3 regions of the Neorhizobium sp. T25_13 genome follow, and region 2 is predicted to be linked to each of the others. Evidence: predicted binding sites of a transcription regulator. Region 2 holds the regulator's gene; each other region holds the start of a gene.
What was found. Region 2 encodes PhoB, which activates phosphate uptake and scavenging genes when phosphate is short. Its sites were predicted from a motif close to TGTCATNNANCTGTCAT; they were not measured.

Region 1 (5,696 bases), on a different contig from region 2:
CGATCCACGCCGCGGTTTTTCCGACGAGTGGGTGGAAATCTTCGTGCCCTCCAAGGCGGCGGAGATGAAAGCCGGCGGTCAGGCGAAAGTCGAGGCGGTGGCCGCATCGGAAGGGCAGGCCGTGCGCATCGCATCGGCAACGTCAGGCGACGGCGGCGATGTCTCGGTCGAAGTGCCGCCGGAAGTACTGCGCGAAATGGCAGGCAAGAGCTCGACAGTGGCCCTGACCCTGCAGTCGGGGCAGAACAGTTCCGTGCAGCTGTCGGTCCGCTGCGATTTCGGAAGCCTCGGCAACTGCAGTCGTCATCGCTTTACGGCAACGCAGGAGAAGCTGGAGGCACTCTTCCGGGTAACCTTCGAGCGGTCGCTTGCCCCCAACCGGCCCGGCCGCCTGATCTTCAACAGCGGTATCGACGGCGCGGACCGGGCGGTGCTGCTCTATTCGGTGCGCATCCTGCCCGGCCAATGACTCTTTATCTCAGGAACTTCGGACCGAAACCGAAGATCTTGTCGTCGATCTCGCCGATGGCGTCCTTGTCCTTGCCCTCATAGTCGAGCGACAGCAGGATATGGCGAATGACGTTGAGGCGGGCGCGGCGCTTGTCGTTGGCCCGCACGACGGCCCATGGCGTCTCCTTGTTGTGGGTCCTTTCGAGCATCGCGTCGCGCTTCTCGGTGTAATCGTCCCACTTGTTGAACGCGGCGATATCCATCGGCGACAGTTTCCAGATCTTGAGTGGGTCGTGCCGCCGGTCATGGAAACGCTTGAGCTGCATCTCGCGGCCGATATCCAGCCAGAACTTGAAGAAGATGATGCCTTCGTCGGAAATCGTGTCCTCGAAGCGCGGAACCGCCTTCATGAAATCCTTGTACTGTTCCGGCGTGCAGAAGCCCATCACCGGCTCGACCCCGGCCCGATTGTACCAGGAGCGGTCGAACAGCACGATCTCGCCCGAGGTCGGGAAATGCGAGATGTAGCGCTGGAAATACCACTGGCCGGCCTCGGTCTCGGTCGGTTTGTTGAGCGCCACCACGCGGGCCGAACGCGGATTGAGGTAGGCATTGATCGAAAAGATCGTGCCGCCCTTGCCGGCCGCATCACGGCCCTCGAACAGCGCCATCATCCGCTTGCCGGTCGCCTTCAGCCAGAACTGCACCTTGACGAGTTCGACCTGCAGCTTTTCGAGCTGCTTGGCGTACTTGTCCTTGTCGAGTTTGTCGTCATGGGGATATCCGCCAGAGCTAAGCGCATGCTCCTCGATCCAGGCCGGCAGTACCGGGTCGTCGATATCGAACTGCTTGAGCTTGCCGTTGATGTCGATGCTGACTGCCCGGCTTTCGGTTTTATCCGCCATGATAGTGCTTCCTCCGATCGATCCGCCGCATGGGGGCGGTAGCCGATATGTAACGCAAGTTCGAAATTCCGCTACTCTCCGGATAACGCCAATTTTCCAATATCCCAACGGAAGCGATGTATATCTGTCATGCAAGGGATATATGAGCGCGTGTTCAACCTGTGAAAGCTGCGAGTCTGTCTGTGGAGTCGGTACTGGAGAAATGGCGTCGGGGTCTGGGCACGCTCGTTGCGAGGGCCCGCCAGGAACGCGCGCTGTTGCTGCTTCTGACCCTGCTGGCGATGATCGCGTACCTGATCGGCATGGACTGGGTGGGCTTGTTGGTGGGCTGGCTGCTCCTGGTTCTGGTCGTCGTCGGCCGCAAGCCTGTCGTCCTTCCGCCGCCGGCCCCGGAGATGGTCGAGGAAGAGCGGCCGGGCTTCCAGCCGTTACCCCAGGTGGCGGCAACGCTCGGTGCCTTGGATATTCCGGCTTTCGTGCTCGGCGAGGACGTCACGGTCCTCTATCAGAACAAGGCTGCCGAAAGGGCCTTTGGAACTCTTTCTCCAGGTTCGCATCTTTCGGCCCGGCTGCGGTCCCCCGGCATTCTCGACATGGTGCGGGAAACCATCGCGACTGATGAGCCCAACCAGATCGAGCATTCCGAGCGGTTGCCTTCCGAGCGCGTCTATACCCTGCGCATCGCGCCGATCGATCTCGGCCAGGCGATCCAGCAAAGTCCCGAAGGGGCGGCGCAGAAGCTCTATCTGCTCTCCTTCAGGGATATTTCGGAATTGCGCCGCATCGATCGGATGCGTTCGGATTTTGTCGCCAATGCCAGCCATGAACTGCGCACGCCGCTTGCCTCGCTGCGAGGCTTCATCGAGACCCTGCAGGGGCCGGCGCGCTCCGACGCTGCCGCGCACGAGCGGTTCCTTGCCATCATGTTCGACCAGGCGACGCGCATGAGCCGCCTTGTCGACGATCTCATGTCGCTGTCGCGCCTGGAGCTCAAATCCCATATCGCACCGGACCAGACGATCGACCTGAAGCCGCTGATCGGTCATGTGCGGGACGCGCTGGTGCCGCTCGCCGATGATCTCGGAGTGGAAATCCGCACGCATCTGCCGGAAGGCAAGGTGGAAGTGCTGGGCGACCGTGACGAGCTCGTTCAGGTTTTTGAAAACCTGATCGAGAACGCCTGCAAATACGGCCAGGAAGGCAAGTTCGTGGACGTTTACCTCAGGAACGGCGCTTCCGATCCGGTGGAAGTGACGGTTGTCGACCAGGGTCCGGGCATCCCGGCCGAGCACGTTCCGCGGCTGACCGAGCGCTTCTACCGGGTCAGCGTGGCCGATAGCCGTTCCAAGAAAGGCACGGGCCTCGGCCTTGCAATCGTCAAGCACATCCTGACCCGCCACAGAGCCCGCCTGATCGTGAAATCGGAAGTCGGCAAGGGAAGCGAGTTCACCGTCAGGTTCTGACAAAAGGGAGTGCTATCGACGTCCCATGTCCGGCGCCTCGGGGAGGCGCTCAATTTCTCCAAACATGCAGGGTGTCATCCGCACCGTCCGCGGCGCGGATTGTTCGATGGAATCTTGAGGAGGCGGCGTCAGGCTGCCTCGGTCTGCCGTTGCCATTCCGGCAGCGGAAAGATGCGGTCATAGGCCCAGTTGAACACGAAGGCATAGACCACGTAGAAGACTGCGAACGACACGTCCATCGTCAGCGCATGGACGAGGCTGATGCCGAGATACCAGGCGATCAGCGGCAGAAGCGCGATCAGCAGACCAAGTTCGAACAGCACCGCATGCGCCACGCGTATTGCGGTGTTTTTCTGCGTGCCGCCGGTAAAGCGCTGCATCAGGTGGTCGAAGCCGAGATTGTAGAGATAGTTCCAGCCGGTGGCGATCGTCGCACTGCCGATGCCGACCACGCCGATATCGGCGGCCGGCATGCCGAAGGCGAAGGCGCCGAGCGGTGTGATGAGAGCGAGCCCGATCAGCTCGAAGCTGATGGCATGGCGGATACGGTCGCGTGTCGAGCGCATGATGACCTCCTGGGTGCTTTCCGGGTCGTCCCGGAGTTTTTGCCCGAATGGGGGAGGTCGTCCTCGCCGTCCTTCAGATAGGTGCAATGCCGATCCGGAGCAAGGCTTGGCCGGCATATCTGCCATGCGCAACAAAAAAGCGGGCCTGAGCCCGCCTTCGATTTTGTCCTCGTGTCGCGCCGCCGCTCAGACCCGAGCAGCAACCTTGCGGCGCTCGTTGACCGGCTGGTAGGCGAGCTTTGCATGATAGCTGCAATAGGGCGATGCATCCGGGGATTCACAGCCGCAGAAGTGGAAGTCGTCCTTGAGCGGATCGCCGACCGGCCACTTGCAGGTGCGCTCGGTAAGTTCGGTCAATGCAAGGCGACGGGAGATCGGCACGACCACGTTGGAGGCGGGACGATATTCCATCTCCTGATAGGGTTCGATTTCGACCTCTTCCTTGACCATCGTCGCACCGACGGCGCGGGTAACGGTCCGGGTCGTGACGCGCGACGCATAGTTCGGAGCTCGCGGCGCCGATGTCGTGCGCTTGGCCGCAGCTGAACGGCCCGTCGCTACCGTGCCGCCGGCTTTCGCCCGGCCCGGCAGGCTGAGACGGTGCACCTTGCCGATAACGGCATTTCGGCTTACGCCTCCAAGTTGCGCTGCGATCTGGCTGGCGCTGAGGCCCTCCGACCATAATCTTTTGAGCTTCTCGACACGCTCGTCTGTCCAGTTCATGCCCGTTCTCCGCCTTTGAACGTTGCTGGCATGCAGAATCCTTCCACCTTTGCTGCGAAATTCATTTCGCAGCACCCACTATATCTATGCTTGAGGTGACTAGTTCCGCCGCATGCAGTCTAGTAATTGATCTTTAACCTAGTGTGAGGCTGACTCCGTGGCAAGAGTCGGGGGAATCTGCGGGAATCGATTTCGTGGTTTTCCCCAACTTGCTGTCCGGGAGAGTCATTTTTGTCACATTGGCCGGCGCCCGCCGCTTTCCGGCCCGGGCCTGCCCAAAACGCCGAGCTTTGTTGACATTGATGGCCTAAACCCCGATAGTGCCCCCGCCGCCCAGTGGGCGGCATTTTTGATTTTTTCGGCCCGTTGCATGGGCCTTTCTGGACTGCCTAGAGGAGTGATGTCGCCATGGCTGAAGCCGCGCTTTTCGACACGTTTGCCCGGGCTCCGCTGCGCTTCGAGCGCGGCGAGGGCGTATGGCTTGTGACGGAAAGTGGAGAGCGATATCTCGATTTCGGCTCCGGCGTCGCCGTCAATTCGCTTGGTCACGGTCACCCGCACCTCGTCGGCGCGCTGAAGGCGCAGGCCGACAAGGTCTGGCACACGTCCAACATCTTCGAACAGCCGGGCCAGGAGACGCTGTCGCGTCGTCTCGCCGACAATTCCTTCGCGGATAAGGTGTTCTTCACCAATTCCGGCGCCGAGGCGCTCGAATGTGCCATCAAGACCGCGCGCCGCTATCAGTTCGTGAAGGGCCATCCGGAGCGTTTCCATATCATTACCTTTGAAGGCGCCTTCCACGGCCGTACGCTGGCGACCATCGCTGCCGGCGGCCAGGCAAAATATCTCGAAGGTTTCGGCCCGAAGGTCGAAGGCTTCGATCAGGTGCCGTTCGGCGACATGGACGCTCTGAAGGCCGCGATCACCGATGCGACGGCGGCTATTCTGATCGAGCCGATCCAGGGCGAGGGCGGTGTTCGGCCGGTTCCGAAGGAATTCCTCCAGGCGTTGCGTCAGGTCTGCGACGACAACGGCCTGCTGCTGATCTTCGACGAAGTGCAGACCGGCGTCGGCCGTTCCGGCAGGCTGTTCGCCTATGAGTGGGCGGGTGTGGCGCCGGACATCATGGCGCTTGCCAAGGGCATCGGTGGCGGCTTCCCGCTCGGCGCGTGCCTTGCCACGGCGGATGCCGCGTCCGGCATGACCGCTGGCACCCATGGCACGACCTACGGCGGCAATCCCCTCGCCACGGCGGTCGGCAATGCCGTGCTCGACGTGATCCTGAGCGACGGCTTCCTGGAAAACGTCCGCGACGTCGCCTTGGTGTTGCGGCAGGGGCTCGCGAGCCTCAAGGACCGCTTCCCCGACGTCATCGAGGACATCCGTGGTGAAGGCCTGCTGCTCGGCGTGAAGGCGAAGGTGCCCGCGGGTGATCTGGTTGCCGCCATACGCGGCGAATACATGCTGACCATTCCGGCCGGCGACAATGTGGTGCGTCTCCTGCCACCGCTCACAGTCACAGCGGAGGAAGCCCGAGAAGGGCTTGCCCGCATCGAGAGGGCGGCGGAAAAGCTTTCCGCTTCCGAGAT
Region 2 (5,696 bases):
GGCGGCTACTGGAAGATCATCAACCGCGCCGTTCCGGAAGCCCTGCGCACGCTCGGTTATTCGGAAAGCCAGATTGCCGAGATCGAGGCCTATGCCGTCGGCCACGGCAACCTCAACCAGGCACCCGGCATCAACCCCGGCTCGCTCCGGGCCAAGGGCTTCACCGACGAGAAGATCGAAGCCATCAACGGCGCCACCAAGGCTGCCTTCGACATCAAGTTCGTCTTCAACCAGTGGACGCTTGGCGCCGACTTCCTGAAGGGCACGCTTGGAGTCACCGACGAGCAGCTCGCCGACGTGAGCTTCAACCTGCTCGAACATATCGGCTTCTCCAAGAAGGACATCGAAGCCGCCAACATCCATGTCTGCGGCGCGATGACGCTCGAAGGCGCTCCCTTCCTGAAGGCCGAACATTTGGCCGTCTTCGATTGCGCCAATCCCTGCGGCAAGATCGGCAAGCGTTACCTCTCGGTCGAAAGCCATATCCGCATGATGGCGGCCGCCCAGCCGTTCATCTCGGGTGCGATCTCCAAGACGATCAACATGCCGAACGACGCGACCGTCGAGGACTGCGGCTCCGCCTACATGTTGTCCTGGAAGCTCGGCCTGAAAGCGAACGCCCTTTACCGCGACGGCTCGAAGCTCTCCCAGCCCCTCAACTCGTCGCTGATTGCCGATGACGACGCGGAAGACGCGGTCGAGGAACTGCTGGCCCAGCCGGCCGCCGCCCAGGCCGTGACGATCACCGAAAAGATCGTCGAGCGGATCATCGAAAAGGTCGTCCGCAGCCAGGAAAAGCTGCCCGGCCGCCGCAAGGGTTATACCCAGAAGGCGAAGATCGGCGGACACACGATCTTCCTGCGCACCGGCGAATACGACGACGGCCGCCTCGGCGAAATCTTCCTCGACATGAACAAGGAAGGCTCGGCCCTGCGCGCCTTCATCAACAACTTCGCGATCTCCGTCTCGCTCGGCCTGCAGTATGGCGTGCCGCTCGAGGAATATGTCGACGCCTTCACGTTCACCAAGTTCGAACCGGCCGGCATCGTCACGGGCAATGATGCGATCAAGAACGCCACGTCGATCCTCGACTACGTGTTCCGCGAACTGGCGATCTCCTATCTCGGCCGCCACGACCTCGCGCATGTCGATACGTCGGACTTCTCCAACACCGCGCTTGGCCGCGGCGTCTCGGAAGGCAAGGCGGACGTGGTTTCCAAGGGCCTGACCCGCGGTTACAAGCCGACCCTCGTCTCCGGCACCGGCGGCGACCGCCCGGCCGACATCAAGGGCTCGGCGACTGCCGCCCCTGCCCGCGCCTCGGCCGGCACCAACGTCACCGCCTTTGCCGGTGCCGCCGCCCGCAAGCTGGAACCGACCGTCGCCATCTCGACCTCCGAAATCGTCTCCTTCAAGCGGGACTACGAGGAGCGCGCCAAGGAACTCGCCGAAGAGATCGTCGAGGAACTGACCGAAGAACAGGCAGCCACCACGGCCCTCTTCTCCGACAAGGCCGCCGACGAGGCTGCGACCGCCAAGACGGAAGCCAAAAAGGTCGAAAACGAACGCCGCATGCGCTCGATTGCTCAAGGGTATACGGGCAACATGTGCGGCGAGTGCCAGAATTTTACGATGGTGCGGAATGGGACTTGCGAGAAGTGCGACACTTGTGGTGCGACGAGCGGCTGCAGCTGATTAATGTGAATAGCTGAATAAAACACAGCCCGAAGGAAACTTCGGGCTGGACTACCAAGCAGAACAAAACAAGAATAAAAACAAATGATTTGCGTGCATTGGAAATGAAAAAGCCGGAGTCCTCAGACCCCGGCTTTGGATACCGCGAAAAGGCCGAAGCCCACGCGGGGCGAAGAGACTCGCATCCCTTGCCTGTAGCACGGTTAGTATATGGGATTCGAGAAATCAGAGTCGAGGTAGCTTTGGCGGCCATCAACAAGGAGATCCCTCAGTGGCCAATGAACGTACATCCAAATCTGTGGCTTCAGCGGCATCCAAACTGCTGAGCAATCCTAAAACGCCTGCTGCCGTAAAAAAGGTGGCAGCGTCTGCATTGACGCAGGCGCCAAACAAAAAGAAGTAATTCCGGTGCTTAAATACCTTTCGCGGTAACTGCCGCGAAAGGCTTCTAAATAGTCCGTGGCACGCCGCCCTATCTCCCCCCTAGCGGGGGAGAATGGAATTTCAACATCTTAGCTTCAGCTAAGTGTTAGAAATTCCAAGAGAGGGGTCCAACGCCGGTGCCAACAGCAAACCCGCCAGCCTCCATGGCAGTGAGCCACCGGCTCGCCATGAGCCGGTCAGGACAAAAGTTAGCCCGGGCCAAGCGGACGGCGTCAGAAATCGCCCAATGCGTATCCGGCGCCGCGCACGGTCCGGATCACATTGTCGGATTTGCCAAGGCTGATGACTTTTCGCAACCGGCCGATATGGACGTCGATCGCCCGCTCGTCGACGGTCGTGTCGTCGCCCCAGAGGGATGCCTTCAGCTCAGTCCGAGAATAGACCTTGCCCGGTGTCCGCATCAGGAATTCAAGGAGCTTGAACTCCTTAGGCCCGAGCTTGACCTCACGTTTCTGCCGGTGAACTCGATGGGCTTCCCGGTCGAGCGTGAGATCGCCGACCTTGAGCATGTGGTCCAGGAGGGCGGGATTGACGCGCCTCAGCAGGTTCTTCACACGGACGACGAGCTCGACCGGGGAAAATGGCTTCATGAGGCAATCGTCGGCACCCGCCGCGAGTGCTATGAGGTGAAGGCCTTCGCCACCCGACGGCACGAGGAGGATGATCGGAAGGCGCGACAGGACGGGATCGAGACGCACCTCGCGGCATACCTCGAGACCTCGCACGCCCGGAAGGTCCGAACTCATGACCAGGATATCCGGCGGAACGGCTTTCAAGCGATTTGAGATCTCGGCTCCACTTGCCAGCATCGATACGACGAAGCTGTCGGCCACGAGGGCTTTCTGCAATATCAGGCGGAACGACTCGTCGTCGTCGACCAACAGGACCCGCGCGCTCATCTCGTGGCCACCAACTATGTTTCCATGGAGTATCCGGCACCGCGAACGGTGCGGATGACATCCTGCATGTTGGAGAAGTTGAGTGCCTTGCGAAGTCTTCCCACATGGACGTCGACCGTACGCTCGTCGACGTAGATGTCGTGGCCCCAGACGCCGTCCAGAAGCTGCGAGCGGGAGAAGACCCGCCCCGGCGCCGCCATCAGGAATTCGAGCAGGCGGAATTCGGTCGGGCCAAGGCGCACCTCGCGGCTCTTGCGGTGAACGCGATGGGTTTCCCGATCGAGTTCGATATCGCCGCAGCGGAGAACGCTGGAGAGCACCTCGGGACGGGCCCGGCGCAGCATGGCCTTGACGCGGGCCATCAGTTCCGGCGTCGAGAAGGGTTTTACCACATAGTCGTCGGCGCCGGTGGCGAGGCCGCGAACACGTTCGCTCTCCTCGCCGCGGGCCGTCAGCATGATGATCGGCAGGCGCTCGGTTTCCGGGCGCATGCGCAGCCGGCGGCAGAGTTCGATGCCGGAAACGCCGGGCAGCATCCAGTCCAGGATCAAAAGGTCCGGTACCCGCTCCTGAAGCCGAATTTCGGCCTCGTCGCCCCGCAAAACGGTATCGACCTCATAACCCTCGGCTTCCAGATTGTAACGAAGAAGCACGCTCAGCGCTTCTTCGTCTTCTACGACAGCGATTTTCGGCAGCATTCTTGGTCTGCTCCGTCAGTTCTATTCGGTGATCGCGCCGAGCGTGTTCGACGAGTCGTCCTTCGGACGATCGCCTTCCGGCTGGGCGCCCGTCGTCATGTAGTAGATGGTCTCGGCGATGTTGGTGGCGTGGTCGCCGATACGCTCGATGTTCTTGGCGCAGAACAGAAGATGCGTGCAGGTGGTGATGTTGCGCGGATCCTCCATCATGTAGGTGAGGAGTTCGCGGAACAGCGAGGTGTACATCGCGTCGATTTCCTCGTCGCGGCTGCGGATCGCCTCGGCCTTTTCCGCCGAACGCGTCGCATAGACGTCGAGGACGTCCTTGAGCTGGACGAGGGCGAGATCGGAGAGATGTTCGAGGCCGCGGGCGAGCTTGCGCGGAACGCCGGTGCCCTGAACCGCGATGACGCGCTTGGCGGTGTTCTTGCCGAGGTCGCCGACGCGCTCCAGATCGGAGGCGATGCGCAGCGAACCGACGATCTCGCGAAGGTCGGCCGCAACCGGCTGGCGGCGGGCGATCGTGATGATCGCCTTGTCGCCGATCTCGCGCTCGGCGTGATCGAGGATCACGTCGTCGGAGATGACCTTCTGGGCGAGTGCGGCGTCGGAATTGACCAGCGCACGTACGGCGTCCGAGCACATCTGCTCGGCGAGACCGCCCATTTCGGAGATCCGGCGACCGAGGTATTTCAGTTCGTCGTCATAGGCCGACAATATATGGGAAGAAGACATGTTTAGCTTCCTGATGAGAGTGACGACTGCAAAGACGGGCGTATCAGCCGAAGCGACCCATGATGTAGTCCTGCGTGCGCTGGTCGTCCGGATTGGTGAACATCTTGTCCGTATCATTCTCCTCCACCAGATAACCCAGGTGGAACATGGCCGTGCGTTGCGAGACGCGGGCAGCCTGCTGCATCGAGTGCGTCACGATCACGATGGTGAAATTTGTACGGAGTTCGTGGATGAGTTCCTCCACCTTGGCGGTGGCGATCGGGTCGAGAGCCGAACAGGGCTCGTCCATCAGGATGACTTCGGGGCTGACCGCCACGGCGCGTGCTATGCACAGGCGCTGCTGCTGGCCGCCGGACAGGCCGGTACCGGGGCTGTCGAGGCGATCCTTTACCTCGTTCCACAGGCCGGCCTTCTGCAGCGATGACGTGACGATTTCGTCCAGATCCGCCTTGGAGCGCGCCAGGCCGTGGATGCGCGGGCCGTAGGCGACATTTTCATAGATCGATTTGGGGAACGGGTTCGGTTTCTGGAACACCATGCCGACCTTGGCGCGCAACTGCACCGGGTCCACCTGGGGATCATAGATGTTTTCACCGTCGATCGAGATATGCCCTTCCACGCGGCAGATCGAAATCGTGTCGTTCATGCGGTTGAGGCAGCGCAGGAAGGTCGACTTGCCGCAGCCGGACGGACCGATGAAAGCCGTGACCGTACGCTGCCGTATTTCGATATTCACATCGATAATGGCGTGCTTGTCGCCATAATAAACCTGAACGTCCCGGGCGGAAATCTTGGTGTCATTCATAATTGCGGCCTTCGTCGGCGTCGTTGATATGTTGCTCGTGGACATGTTGTTCATCACTACGCTCCTTTTACCAGCGACGCTCGAAGCGGCGGCGAAGAATGATTGCAATTAGGTTCATCAAGATCAGAAAGACCAGCAGGACGATGATCGCACCGGATGCGCGCTCGACGAAGGCCGGGTCGCCGCGCTGGGTCCAGTTGTAGACCTGGACAGGCAGGGCGGAGGCCGGGTCGAACAGCCCGTCCGGAGGACCGGCCGGATATTCCCTCACGAAGGCTACCATCCCGATGAGCAGCAGCGGCGCGGTTTCGCCGAGCGCACGGGCAAGGCCGATGATTGTGCCCGTGAGGATGCCAGGCATGGCGAGCGGCAGAACGTGGTGGAAGATTGACTGCATCTTCGACGCGCCGACACCCAGCG
Region 3 (5,696 bases), on a different contig from region 2:
CAGTCGGCGCGACGACGGCCATCAGCACGGCGGGCGGAATCGATTCGATCGCCTTGCGGCGGCTGCCTTCGAGCGAGACATGGCGGATGAGCACGAGGCCGCTCAGCCGGGTGAGCGCGGTCGCGGCCGCCATGGCGAGGATGGCTATGAGCGTGGCGAGATCGACAGTCATGGCGTCACCTCGATATCCCGGGACCTGCCGGTCACCAGGGCGGCGGCAAGGCCGGCGATGGCACCGGCAGCGATATACCAGACGCCCGGCACGAAATGCTGGGTGGCAACGGCAGCAGCCCCGCTCGCCAGCAGCACGGCCCCGGTTTCCGGACCTTTCCAGAAGCCCATGACCAGCACGATGAAGACGGCCGGGAAGGCGAAGTCGAGCCCGAGCACCGCCGGATCGCCGAGAAAGGCGCCGAGGGTTGCACCCGCAAGGCCTGAAAACACCCAGGCGAGATAGAAGGGAGCAACGAGGCCGGCGAACCAGGCGGGCGTCAGCCGCGCCACCTTGGCCCGGAACTCCGCCATCGCCCAGATTTCGTCGGCGAGGAACAGCATCGAGAGATAGCGCGCCGGTTGGCCGAAACCCTCCATCCTTGTGCCGAGCGAGGCGCTCATCAGCACGTGGCGGATGTTGACCAAAAGGGCTGCAAACCCAACGCCTGTCCAGGAGGCCGGATGGGTCCAGATATCCATCGCCACGAATTGCGAGCCGCCTGCAAAAACGAGCGCGCTCATCAGCCCCGCCTCGGCCGGCGACAGTCCTTTTGTCGCTGCCACCGCCCCGAAAACAAGGCCGATCGGGATGACCGCGGCGATCAGCGGCGAGATCGCCCGCATGCCGCTGAGGAAGTCTTGCAGTTTCGTATCGTTGTTCATCCAATAACCTTGATCTGACGTCAGAGCACGTCGCTCCCTCACCCGGCCTCCGCTTCGCTCGGCCACCCTCTCCCCGAGGGGAGAGGAGGGAATAGCAAGGGCCCGGCGGGTCTCTTCTCCCCTCGGGGAGAAGGGGCCGGCAGGCGGATGAGGGGGAGGCTTAAGGCGCCCGACATCCACCGTCTTGAACGAAAGTGATCAGCGAGCCCTGTATTGCCCCGGTGTCAGCCCGGTGCGGGCCTTGAAGTGGCGGGTGAAATGGGCCTGGTCGGCAAAACCGCATTCGAGCGCGATCTCGGCCGGCTGGCCGCCTTCCCTCAACCGCTTGCGGGCCGCACGGATGCGGATATCGGTCAGGAAGGAATGCGGGGTGATGTGGAATTCCTTGCGGAACGCGCGGATGAGGTGGGCGCGGCTAAGACCTGCGACGGTTGCGAGTTCCTCCAGCCCGACATCGGACGCAAAATGCTCGGTGAGGTAGTCGCGGGCCTGGCGCACGGCGGTGCGCTCGGTCGAATCGGCCGGCACGATGATCGAACTGCCGTGGCGGCGGAACATTGCGTCGAGTACCAGGAACATCGCCTGGCTGGCTTCGAGCGCGCCGGAGCCTTCCTCCAACGTCCGGTGCGCCTCGTGGAAAGCGTCGGCAAGCGCCTGGTCATGGAGGAGTTGGATGCCGAAGGCGGGCGTGCCCCGGAAGGGTTTGCCGGTGACATCTTCGAGGATTTCGCGGAGCAGTGCGACATCCGGATAGATCATCCGGTAGCGATAACCGCCGCCCCGCGGCGCACCGTCATGTGTCTCGCCCGGATTGATCAGGTAAAGACCGCCTGGCCCAGCGCTTTCGCGGCTGCCCTTGATGGTGCAGACCTGCATGCCTTGCTCGATCGCACCGATGCTGAACGTGTCATGCGCATGCGGCGCAAATTCGTGGGTGAGGAACGTCGCGCGCAGGCATTCCATGCCGCCGAAGCGATCGTCGCGCCAGAAACGGGTCACCTCTGCCGGCATCAGCGGCATGTGATCGGTGGCCTGTTCCTGCGAGATATTCTCCATGGGGAGAATATAGCAGATGAGAGAGCGGTTGCTCTTGAACAAAAGTGCGCCGCCGGCACCCAAAATCTCAGGCGATCTTGCGCGCCGCCACTCGTCCCATCGGGTGCAGTGAGTGCACCTGGAAGGGCGCGCCGGGCTCCTCCTCGATGAACAGCGCCAGGTTGGTGATCTCGACCGGCTTTTTCAGATAGGGCTCGAAATAATCGCGCAGCGCAGCTTCGAAACGCGGCATCTCGACCGGCGACAGCGGGCCGGTCAGGGTCATGTGGAAACGAAACTCGTCCATCACGTAAGGATGGCCCCAGCGATACAGGTTGGCGAATTGCGGCGCCGAGAGATCGCCTGAATCGCTGCGCTCCAGCTCGGCTTCCGACAGCGGCGTGCGGAAATTGTCAAACTCCTGGACGACGGAAGCGGCGAGGAACCGGGCGGTATCGCACGGGACGATCGGCGCAAGGCCGAAGAAATTGCCGAGCCGGACGACTTCGAGCTTTGGCAGTTCGAACGGGCTGTGGGTACCAGCAAAGCGCATCAGATGGCGCAGCAGCATCGGTTCGGTGACGTCGGGCGCCAGCCGGAACGGCGCCTTCAGCGTCGCATGGAAACCGTAGCGACGCGGCAGCGCGGTATTGAAGGCGATGTCATGTATGCCGATGCCGCGGATCGCCGGCGGCTCCATCGCCTCGCCCGAAAAGGCATTGCGACCGAGCCACTGGGCCGCGGCAAGCGTCAGCGGATCATGCGCCGGAGGCGTGAAATGAATGGCATAGCGCATGCGTCACCTTCTGAACGTCCTTTTCAGCAACCCCGTGTTTTACGCATTGCTCAACAATCCCTGCCCTGGGGGTTAAGTGATTTGCGTGACAGAATAACGACGCGAAGGAGTGAAAGTTCGCGTTTAACGCGAGGCGACGGCAAGGTGATTGGCGAGCGTGAACGACGCTGGAAGCCGCATTTCCCGGCCGTTCAGGGCGTTGAGGGCCGCATCGGCCAACCTGTGCGCGATACCGAAACTCACCTTGAAACCACCTGTGAGCGCGATCACTCGGGCGTGATCGGGGTGCGCGCCGACCATTGGATCGCGATCGATCGCCTTCGGCCGCAATCCCGCCCAGCGTTCGATGACTGGGGCCTGGGCCAGGGCCGGCACCAGCGCCCGGGCGCGCGCGATCAGCTCGTCCAGCTGGGAATCGGTCGAGGACGGGTCGTCGAATACATCCTCGCTGGTGCTGCCGACCGCGACGTGACCGCCCTCATGGGCGACCACATAAAGGCCGTTCAGGAAGATCACCGGCAAGGCGGGGTCGATATCGGCCTTGAGGAGCGCTGCCTGCCCCTTGACCGCCTGGCCGATCGGGCGCTTCAGCGGCGTTGAAATGCCATGGAGCAGCGAAAAAGACCCGTGGCCGGCCGAGACGATACAGTGGCCGAAGGCGACGGTCTCGCCGGTGCGGAATATAATCCTACTTCCTGCGGGGTCGATCGCCTCCGCCTCCAGGCCTTCGACGATCCGAACATTGCTGGCCGTCCGCAGATAAGCGACAAGCGCCGAGACGAGGCCGCGCGGCGAAACCCGGGCGGCAAACGTGTCATGCACCAGTCCGGCACCCGCGAAGGAGGCATCCGGCCACCCTTTTTGCGGGGGGCGGTCAAGCACATGCCAATGGAAACGGCGGTCGCCGCGCCGCCAGCAGGCTTCCGCATCGGCCGAGTGCCCGAGCGCGATCTTCCGTAAGTGCGGCTTCGGCAGCGGGATCAGCCGGCCGGAGCGGCGGTAGCCGCAGGTGACGCCGGTCTCGGCTTCGAGCTCGGTGATCTCGTCTTCCAGCGACAGAAGCGCATCGAACTGGAACTGTTTCTTGTCGTTCCACTTGTCGGGCATGTGCGGCATGAGGGCGCCGAGCAGCCCGCCGCTCGCCCCCTGCCCCAGCGGGCCAGCATCGACAAGCAGGGTAGTGATACCGAGCCGCTCCGCCTTGACCGCCGCCCAGAGGCCCATGATGCCGCCGCCAAGGATGACGAGATCGGCGGATGGCGGCAGGACATGAGATTGACCGCCGGAGCCGGCAGGATTATCCGCATGTCCCATGAGCGACCGTGATCCTGAAATTCGTGTGACCGAAAGCCAGACCTTGGACTGGCATGACGGCGATATGCCCTATTCGCAAAAGTTTGGCGATCACTTTTATTGCCGCACCGACGGTCGGCTGGAATGTGGCCACACGTTTCTGGCCGGCAATGGCCTGCCGGAGCGCTGGGGCCTGCCGGAGCGCTGGGAAGGGCAACGGACTTTCCGGATCGGCGAACTCGGCTTCGGCACCGGGTTGAACTTCTGCGAGACCTGGCGGCAGTGGAAGCTTGTCCGTCCCACGGGCGCGAAGCTTCATTTCACTTCGTTCGAGCTTTACCCGATGCAGCGCGACGAGATCGACCGGGCGCTAGCCCGCTGGCCGGAGATCGATGCGGAACGGCAGGCGCTGATCGAGGCCTGGCCGGACAGGCCCGCCGGCCACGTCGTGATCGACGCTGACGCCGAGACCCGGTTGACGGTCGTCTGCGGACCCGCGCTCGAAGGCGTCTCCGTAGCGAAGGCCGATTTCGACGCCTGGTTCCTCGACGGTTTTGCACCGGCGCGCAATCCGGACATGTGGTCGCCGGAAATCATGCAGGCGATCTACGACAAGACCTTATCCGGCGGCACGTTCGGCACCTATGCGGCCGCCGGCTTCGTACGGAGGAACCTGCAGGCCGCCGGTTTCACGGTCGAGCGGCGGCCGGGCTTTGCTGGCAAGCGCGAGATGTTGTGCGGCACCAAACCGGCGCCCTGATCGGCTCAGCCCAACGCAAAACAGCCGGCCCTGAGACCGGCTGCCATCCATCATGTCGCGCGCCACCTATTGGCAGACGCGCAGGCTTTCCATGTGCCAGCCGCCGTCATAGGCGTTGCGCACGCGGCGGTCCTCGAACCAGCAGCGCGGCCGGGGCGGTGGTGGCGGGTCGATGTAGCGCGGCCCGCCGTCATTGGCGAGAGCGCCGCCGATCAGGCCGCCTATGACGCCGGCCGCAAGGCCCCCGGCGATTATGGCGCCGTCGTTGTTACGATGTCTGCGCGGCGGAGGCGGAGGACCACGGCGATCGTATCGGTCGTATCGATCGTATCGATCGTATCGGTCATAGTGTCTGTCCCATTGCTGGGCCGCAGCTTCACCGGCGGGTACCACGATGCTGGTGCAGGTGGCCGCCAGGATCAGCGCCGAGACAATTATCTTCTTCATCACAAGCGTCTCCGTTTCCACCGAGCGCGCCTGCGAGCGGCAGGAAAAAGCCCGATATTCCGGGACAATGCACATGGCCTGCTTAATGGTATCTGAACGGAAAAGCCGCGCGCGGGAGAAAGCCTGTGACAGGATCGACCGGCTCTGCGGAAGCGGGGCCGCCGCGCGAGGTCTCGCTTCGCCCCAACCAGCGGCGGACCTGGTTGTCGCTCCATAGCGGCGAAACGCGCGCATGCCGCTCCCGATCGAGCGCGAACCGCCTCTACCCCCATCCCCAGAATTACAAAACACGTACCAGCCAGTACTTCTCGTCATTCATTGTTGGGCCCTCCCGTTCGCGTATCGCCTTCATACTTTTGCGGGAAATTTGTTTCCGCATGCACGGGATCGGAGCATTAGATGAACTTCATAGACTCCCACCATATTCATATCCTCGGCGGTCAATATGCCGTATCCGCCGATCCCGATATGATTCTGATGACCGTTCTC

Region 1: ppk2 (polyphosphate kinase 2) is a predicted target of PhoB. The motif match lies at 1,481-1,497, and genes of this name have one in related genera.
Region 3: C5J22_RS08130 (DUF1045 domain-containing protein) is a predicted target of PhoB. The motif match lies at 2,793-2,809, and genes of this name have one in related genera.

Annotation. Positions count from the first base shown of each region.
Region 1 is NZ_PVBI01000005.1:58,933-64,628, reverse strand. Features, by position in the region: gene C5J22_RS13020 (hypothetical protein) at 1-469, shown strand, start outside; gene ppk2 (polyphosphate kinase 2) at 474-1,355, opposite strand; gene phoR (phosphate regulon sensor histidine kinase PhoR) at 1,637-2,818, shown strand; gene C5J22_RS13005 (PACE efflux transporter) at 2,947-3,384, opposite strand; gene C5J22_RS13000 (GcrA family cell cycle regulator) at 3,571-4,107, opposite strand; gene C5J22_RS12995 (aspartate aminotransferase family protein) at 4,516-5,696, shown strand, end outside.
Region 2 is NZ_PVBI01000002.1:407,273-412,968, reverse strand. Features, by position in the region: gene C5J22_RS05530 (vitamin B12-dependent ribonucleotide reductase) at 1-1,695, shown strand, start outside; gene C5J22_RS31910 (hypothetical protein) at 1,967-2,098, shown strand; gene C5J22_RS05525 (winged helix-turn-helix domain-containing protein) at 2,352-3,038, opposite strand; gene phoB (phosphate regulon transcriptional regulator PhoB) at 3,053-3,736, opposite strand; gene phoU (phosphate signaling complex protein PhoU) at 3,758-4,471, opposite strand; gene pstB (phosphate ABC transporter ATP-binding protein PstB) at 4,515-5,276, opposite strand; gene pstA (phosphate ABC transporter permease PstA) at 5,344-5,696, opposite strand, start outside.
Region 3 is NZ_PVBI01000003.1:222,163-227,858, forward strand. Features, by position in the region: gene C5J22_RS08115 (AzlD family protein) at 1-172, opposite strand, end outside; gene C5J22_RS08120 (AzlC family ABC transporter permease) at 169-876, opposite strand; gene C5J22_RS08125 (AraC family transcriptional regulator) at 1,075-1,932, opposite strand; gene C5J22_RS08130 (DUF1045 domain-containing protein) at 2,000-2,707, opposite strand; gene C5J22_RS08135 (FAD-binding oxidoreductase) at 2,831-4,021, opposite strand; gene mnmD (tRNA (5-methylaminomethyl-2-thiouridine)(34)-methyltransferase MnmD) at 4,020-4,760, shown strand; gene C5J22_RS08145 (hypothetical protein) at 4,827-5,207, opposite strand; gene C5J22_RS08150 (chemotaxis protein CheD) at 5,607-5,696, shown strand, end outside.